2 linked regions of the Thermochromatium tepidum ATCC 43061 genome follow. The protein of the gene in region 2 interacts with the protein of the main gene of each other region in a pairwise test. Links are inferred from orthologs where the notes say so. Each region holds a gene or a part of one and is shown on either strand. Other genes may lie near its edges.

What was found.
Region 1: the proteins of ybgC (region 2) and acpP interact in binary tests that used the Escherichia coli proteins (3 or more experiments, as listed by UniProt). The link is inferred for Thermochromatium tepidum ATCC 43061 from one-to-one orthologs.

What each region holds. Positions count from the first base shown.
Region 1 is NZ_CP039268.1:1,971,943-1,975,222, forward strand. Bases 78-3,038 are described here. They hold acpP (acyl carrier protein), read right to left. Parts: upstream 1,696-3,038; coding sequence 1,459-1,695; downstream 78-1,458. Other genes in these bases: fabF (beta-ketoacyl-ACP synthase II), read right to left, coding at 105-1,343; fabG (3-oxoacyl-ACP reductase FabG), read right to left, coding at 1,853-2,593; fabD (ACP S-malonyltransferase), read right to left, coding at 2,586-3,038. Outside these bases: pabC (aminodeoxychorismate lyase), read right to left, coding at 1-49; more of fabD, read right to left, coding at 3,039-3,280. UniProt on the Escherichia coli protein: Carrier of the growing fatty acid chain in fatty acid biosynthesis.
Region 2 is NZ_CP039268.1:656,884-660,028, forward strand. The notes cover bases 187-3,012. They hold ybgC (tol-pal system-associated acyl-CoA thioesterase), read left to right. Parts: upstream 187-1,301; coding sequence 1,302-1,724; downstream 1,725-3,012. Other genes in these bases: ilvC (ketol-acid reductoisomerase), read left to right, coding at 203-1,219; tolQ (protein TolQ), read left to right, coding at 1,736-2,410; tolR (protein TolR), read left to right, coding at 2,432-2,875; tolA (cell envelope integrity protein TolA), read left to right, coding at 2,878-3,012. Also shown: ilvN (acetolactate synthase small subunit), read left to right, coding at 1-141; more of tolA, read left to right, coding at 3,013-3,145.

The sequences.
Region 1 (3,280 bases), 1.3 Mb from region 2 along the record:
CGTCGATCAGGATCCGAGACGGGGCAGGGGTTTCGAGCGTTGTGGTCATACCATGTCTGCGTGCCCTGCCCAACCGCCCCTAGACCCTGTCTCCGGGACCAGGGTCAGAGGCGCCGGAAGATCAGCGTCCCATTGGTCCCGCCGAAGCCAAACGAGTTGGAGAGCGCCACCTCGATCGGCATCTGACGCGCGGTGTTGGGCACATAATCTAGATCGCAGTCCGGGTCCGGGGTGTGATAGTTGATGGTCGGGGGCGCCACCTGATCGCGGATGGCCAGGATGGTGAAGATGGCCTCGGCGCCGCCGGCGGCGCCGAGCATGTGTCCGGTCATTGACTTGGTGGAGCTGACGGCGAGTCTGTAGGCATGATCGCCGAAGGCGCGCTTGATGGCGAGCGTCTCGGCGATGTCGCCCGCCGGGGTCGAGGTGCCATGGGCATTGATGTACTGGACCTGGTCCGGGTTTAGACCGGCGTCGTTCAGGGCCATGAGCATGCACTCGGCCGCCCCTACCCCGTCCTCGGCAGGGGCCGTCATGTGATAGGCATCGGAGTTCATACCGACACCGATCAGCTCGGCATAGATGTTGGCACCCCGCGCTCGAGCATGCTCGTATTCCTCGAGCACTACGACCCCGGCACCGTCGCTCAATACAAATCCGTCGCGATCTTTGTCGAAGGGGCGGCTGGCCCCCTCAGGGTCGTCATTGCGGGTTGAGAGGGCACGCGCGGCGGCAAAGCCACCGATACCAACCGGTGAGGTCGCCATCTCGGCGCCACCGGCCAACATGACATCGACATAGCCATGACGGATCATGAGCGCCGCCTCGCCGATGTTGTGGGTGCCGGTCGCACAGGCCGAGACGATCGAATAATTGGGGCCCTTGAGGCCGAACTTGATCGAGAGGTTGCCGGCCACCATGTTGACGATGTTGGCGGGCACAAAGAACGGCGAGATGCGGCGCGGCCCCTTCTCGCGATAGACCTCGTAGTTGTTCTCGATGCCCGTGATACCGCCGATGCCGGAGCCCACGGCCACACCGATGCGCCGACAGTTGGACTCCGTGATCTCCAGACCAGAATCGGCAAGGGCCTGACAGCCGGCGGCCAGGCCATAATGGATGAACTTGTCCATCTTCTTGGCGTCTTTTTCCGAGACATAGGGGCTCGGATCGAAGCCATAGATCGGACCGCCGAAGCGGGTACTGAACGGGGCGATATCGAAATGGGTGATCGGTTTGATTCCGCTCTTTCCGGCGAGGATGTTGTCCCATGCGGACTTGACGTCCAGACCAACCGGCGCCACAAGACCCAACCCGGTGACTACTACCCTTCTGCCTGCCATCACTTAACCTCTATCGTCGCTCAGAACGCCACCTTCGACCGGTCCATGCCGCGCCCTTCAGTCAAGGCTGGAGCCCAGCGTCTGGCGTCAAATCGATTCGCTCAGGCACCGAGTCTCAGGCCTGGTGCGCTTTGATGTAGTCGATGGCCTGCTGGACCGTGGTGATCTTCTCGGCGTCTTCGTCCGGGATCTCGGTCTCGAACTCCTCTTCGAGGGCCATGACCAGTTCCACGGTGTCGAGCGAGTCCGCTCCCAGATCGTCGACGAAGGACGCCTCTGGGGTGACTTCCTCTTCCTTCACGCCCAGCTGGTCCACCACGATTTTGCGAACTCGTTCTTCAACGCTGCTCATAAGATTGATTCCTCATCGAATGACAAAAATCGACCCCCCTGGGCCAGGGCGTATTCTAGTGACAAACCAGACGCGATGAAAGCCAGAATCCACATCGATTTCCGGCATTTAACGTCTTGTTTTGCAATAATGAATGACGAAAAATACCTCTAAGACCTCACGCCATGTGCATGCCGCCGTTGACATGCAGAGTCTCGCCGGTGATGTAGGCCGCACCCGGCGAGGCCAGGAAGACCACCGCGGCTGCAACCTCCTCAGGGTGACCGAGCCGCCCGAGCGGGATGGAACCGAGCAAGGACTGACGCTGGGCCTCAGGTAGATCCTTGGTCATGTCGGTGTCAATGAATCCGGGTGCGACACAGTTGACCGTGATCCCGCGCGCGCCGACCTCGCGCGCCAGCGACTTGGTGAACCCCAGCATCCCGGCCTTGGCGGCGGCATAGTTGGTCTGGCCGGCGTTGCCCATGGCGCCGACCACCGAGGCGATGTTGATGATGCGCCCCTTGCGCGCCTTGGTCATGGCGCGCAGACAGCCCTTGCAGAGCCGGTAGAGCGCGGTCAGGTTGGTGGCGATGACCGCATCCCAGTCCTCGTCCTTCATGCGCATCAGGAGGGCGTCGCGGGTGATGCCGGCATTGTTGACCAGGATGCTCGGGGCGCCGAGTCGCTCGCTGATCTGGGCCAGGGCCGTCTCGACCGAGATTGGATCTGCGACATTCAGCACCAGCCCCAGTCCCGGATGGCCGGCCTCGGTCAGAGTCTGTTCGATGGCCTGGGCACCGGACGCGGTGGTCGCGGTGCCGACGACCGTGGCCCCCTGCTCGGCCAGCGCCAGGGCGATGGCCCGTCCGATCCCACGCGAGGCGCCGGTGACCAGTGCGATTTCACCTTTAAGCATTCGAGCTTGCCTCCAGTGCCGCCTCCAGCGTCTTCGGATCGAAGACGGGCAGCGTCGTTAGATGGTCAGAGATGCGTTTATTCAACCCGGTCAGGACCTTGCCAGGACCGCATTCGAGCGCGGTCGTCACGCCCTGTGCGACCACCGACTCAATGGTCTCCACCCAGCGTACCGGGCTGTAGAGCTGCTCGACCAACAGGCGACGCAGCGAGTCGACGTCTGCGGCCGGGGCGACAGTGACATTGTGGATCACCGGCACGCTCGGCATGGCCAGCGCTACCTCGGCCAGGCGCTCGGCCAGGCGCTCGGCCGCCGGGCGCATCAGGGCGCAGTGCGAGGGCACGCTCACGGGCAGTAAGAGCGCGCGCTTGGCCCCGGCGGCCTTGGCGGCCTCGATGGCGCGCGCCACGGCGGTGGACGCACCTGCGATCACGACCTGACCGGGTGAGTTGAAGTTGACGGCGGCGAGCACCTCACCCTGGGCCTGCTCGGCACAGAGTGCCACGACCTGCTCATCGGCCAGCCCGAGCACGGCGGCCATGGCGCCCGCACCCGCCGGCACGGCCTCCTGCATGAAGCGCGCCCGATCGGACGCGAGCCGGATAGCCTCGGCAAAGCCTAGGGCACCCGCCGCGACCAGGGCGGTATACTCACCGAGACTGTGTCCGGCCATCAGGGTCGCCGGTG
Region 2 (3,145 bases):
GTCAGCTATGTCATCGAACTGACCGGCGCCTCGCGTAAACTAGATGCCTTCATCGAGGCGCTGCCCGAGGGGCTGATCATCGAGGTCGTCCGCTCTGGCCCGACCGGCATCGCCCGTGGCGCTAAGGGGCTGACCCTATAAACCCCGTTTCGAACCGGTTTTCGAGCCCAATCCACCCAAGACTAGGATTCATCGCATGACCATCAACGTGTATTACGACAAGGACGCCGACCTGTCACTGATCCAAGGGAAGAAGGTGACCATCGTTGGCTATGGCTCGCAGGGCCATGCCCACGCCAACAACCTCAGGGACTCCGGTGTCTCGGTCACCGTGGCGCTGCGTCCGGGTTCGGCCTCGGCGGCCAAGGCCACCAATGCCGGCCTGACGGTCAAGCCCATCGCCGAGGCCGTGGCCGATGCCGATGTGGTCATGATCCTGGCCCCCGACGAGCATCAGGCCGCGCTCTATCGCGATGAGATCGCGCCCAACATCAAACAGGGTGCGGCGCTCGCCTTCGCCCACGGCTTCAACATCCACTTTGGCCAGATCGTCCCGCGCGAGGATCTGGACGTCATCATGATCGCCCCCAAGGGCCCGGGCCACCTGGTGCGCTCGACCTATACCCAGGGCGGCGGCGTGCCCTCGCTGATCGCGGTCCATCAGGACGCCACCGGCCAGGCGCGCGACATCGCCCTGGCCTATGCCGTGGCCAATGGCGGTGGTCGTGCCGGCATCATCGAGACCAGCTTCCGCGAGGAGTGCGAGACCGATCTCTTCGGCGAGCAGGTGGTCCTGTGCGGTGGGTTGACGGCCCTGATCCAGGCTGGGTTCGAGACCCTGGTCGAGGCCGGGTATGCCCCCGAGATGGCCTATTTCGAGTGTCTGCACGAGGTGAAGCTGATCGTGGATCTCATCTACGAGGGCGGTATCGCCAACATGCGCTACTCGATCTCCAATACCGCCGAGTACGGCGACCTGACCCGCGGCCCGCGCCTCATCACCGACGAGACCCGGGCCGAGATGCGGCGCATCCTGCGCGAGATCCAGACCGGCCAGTTTGCGCGTGAGTTCATCGCCGAGAACCAGGCCGGCGCCCCGGTGCTCAAGGCCATGCGTCGTCTCGGCGCCGCCCACCCGATCGAGCAGGTCGGCGAGCGTCTGCGTGAGATGATGCCCTGGATCCGCGAGAAAAAGCTGGTCGACAAGAGCCGTAACTGATCTCGACCCTTCAGTTCGTTTCCGGCTCCCGCGCACGGTCGCGGGGCCGGAGTCCGGATTCGTGTCGCAAGGAACGTCCAGCATGCCGCCCCAGACTCCAGGCGCACAGTCCAGTTTTGACTGGCCGGTACGCGTCTATTACGAGGACACAGACGCCGCCGGTGTCGTCTTCTATGCCAACTATCTACGCTTCATGGAGCGTGGTCGCACCGAGTGGCTGCGGGCGCTCGGCTTCGAACAGGACCGACTGCGCGTGGAACAGGGCGTGATCTTTGCGGTCACAGCGGTCGAGCTCAAGTATCTGACCCCGGCGCGTTTCAACGATCTCTTGACGGTGCGTTCGAGTCTCAGCCACAAGGGCGGCGCCAGTCTGGCCTTTGAACAGGACATCCTGCGCGTCGCCGATCAGGCCGTCTGCTGTCGCGGCGCGGTCAAGGTGGTGTGTCTCGATGCCCTGACCCTGCGTCCGCGCCGGCTTCCGGATCGGCTGGCGGCGGCGATCTGAGTAAAAAACCCATGACATCCGATCTGTCTCTGTTCGCTCTGATCCTCGAGGCCAGCCTGGTGGTGAAGCTGGTGCTGCTCGTGCTAGTCGCGGCCTCGATCATCTCCTGGACCCTGATCCTAGACCGTGCCCGCGTCCTTGGACGCGCGCGCAAGCTGGCCGATCGTTTCGAGGAGCGCTTCTGGTCCGGCGGCGACCTAGGTGCGCTCTATAAGGATCTGAGCCAGGACGAGCAGGGCGGTCAGGGGTTGGCGGTGATCTTTCGCTCTGGTTTCAAGGAGTTCGTGCGGCTGCGCAAGGTCGAGGACACCGACATGGCGTCCGTGCTGCAAGGGGCCGAGCGTTCGATGCGCGTGGCCTTAAGCCGCGAGATGGATCGGCTTGAGGCCCATCTCGCCTTCCTGGCCACCGTCGGCTCGACCAGCCCCTACATCGGTCTATTCGGCACCGTCTGGGGCATCATGCAGTCCTTCCATGCCCTCGGTAACCTTGAGCAGGCGACCCTGGCCCTAGTCGCGCCCGGGATCTCGGAGGCGCTGGTCGCCACGGCGATCGGACTCTTCGCTGCTATCCCGGCCGTCATCGCCTACAACCGTTACTCCAACCAGGTCGAGCGGCTCAATAACCGCTACGAGGAGTTCATCGAGGAGTTTGCGACCCTGCTCCAGCGCCAGGGGCGCGGCTGAGCGGGCCGGGGGCTTTGACGCATGGTCAAGCACAGCCGCCGCCGTACCCGCCGTCGTCTCATGGCCGAGATCAATGTCGTGCCCTATATCGACGTGATGCTGGTGCTCTTGGTCATCTTCATGGTGACGGCCCCGCTCATCACCAGCGGGGTCAAGGTCAATCTGCCCCAGGTCCGGGCCGGCGCCATCGCAGGCCCGACCACCGAGTCTGTGGTCATCACCGTCGATCAGTTCGGCGACTATTATCTCGACCTCGGCGCCGAGAAGGACCAGCCGGCGAGCGACCAGATCCTCTATGATCGGCTACGGGTGGCGCTCGAATACCGGCCCGATACGCCGGTCCTGGTGCGCGGCGACCACAGGGTCGACTATGGGCGCGTGGTGCGTGCCATGGCCATCGCCCAGAAGGCCGGCGCGCCCGAGGTCGGGCTGATCACCGCGCCGCCGGAGCGCCGCGAGCCCTGATTATGTGGGAGATCTTGCGCGTCAATCCGCGCGCCTTCTATGGGTCGCTCGGACTGCATCTGCTCTTTGCGCTGTTGTTCTTCGTCGGGGTCGATGTCCTCAAGCCCAGGTCAGACATCGTCTCCAAGGCGCGCGTGGTCCAGGCGAGTCTGGTCTCGGATCGGGCGCTGGAGGCGCTGGTCTCCGATCTGGAGACCGGAACGCCCGAATTACCGAAGGGCGCGACGCCGGAGACGGGTCGTGGGAGCGAGAGGTCGGTTCCGGCGCTGC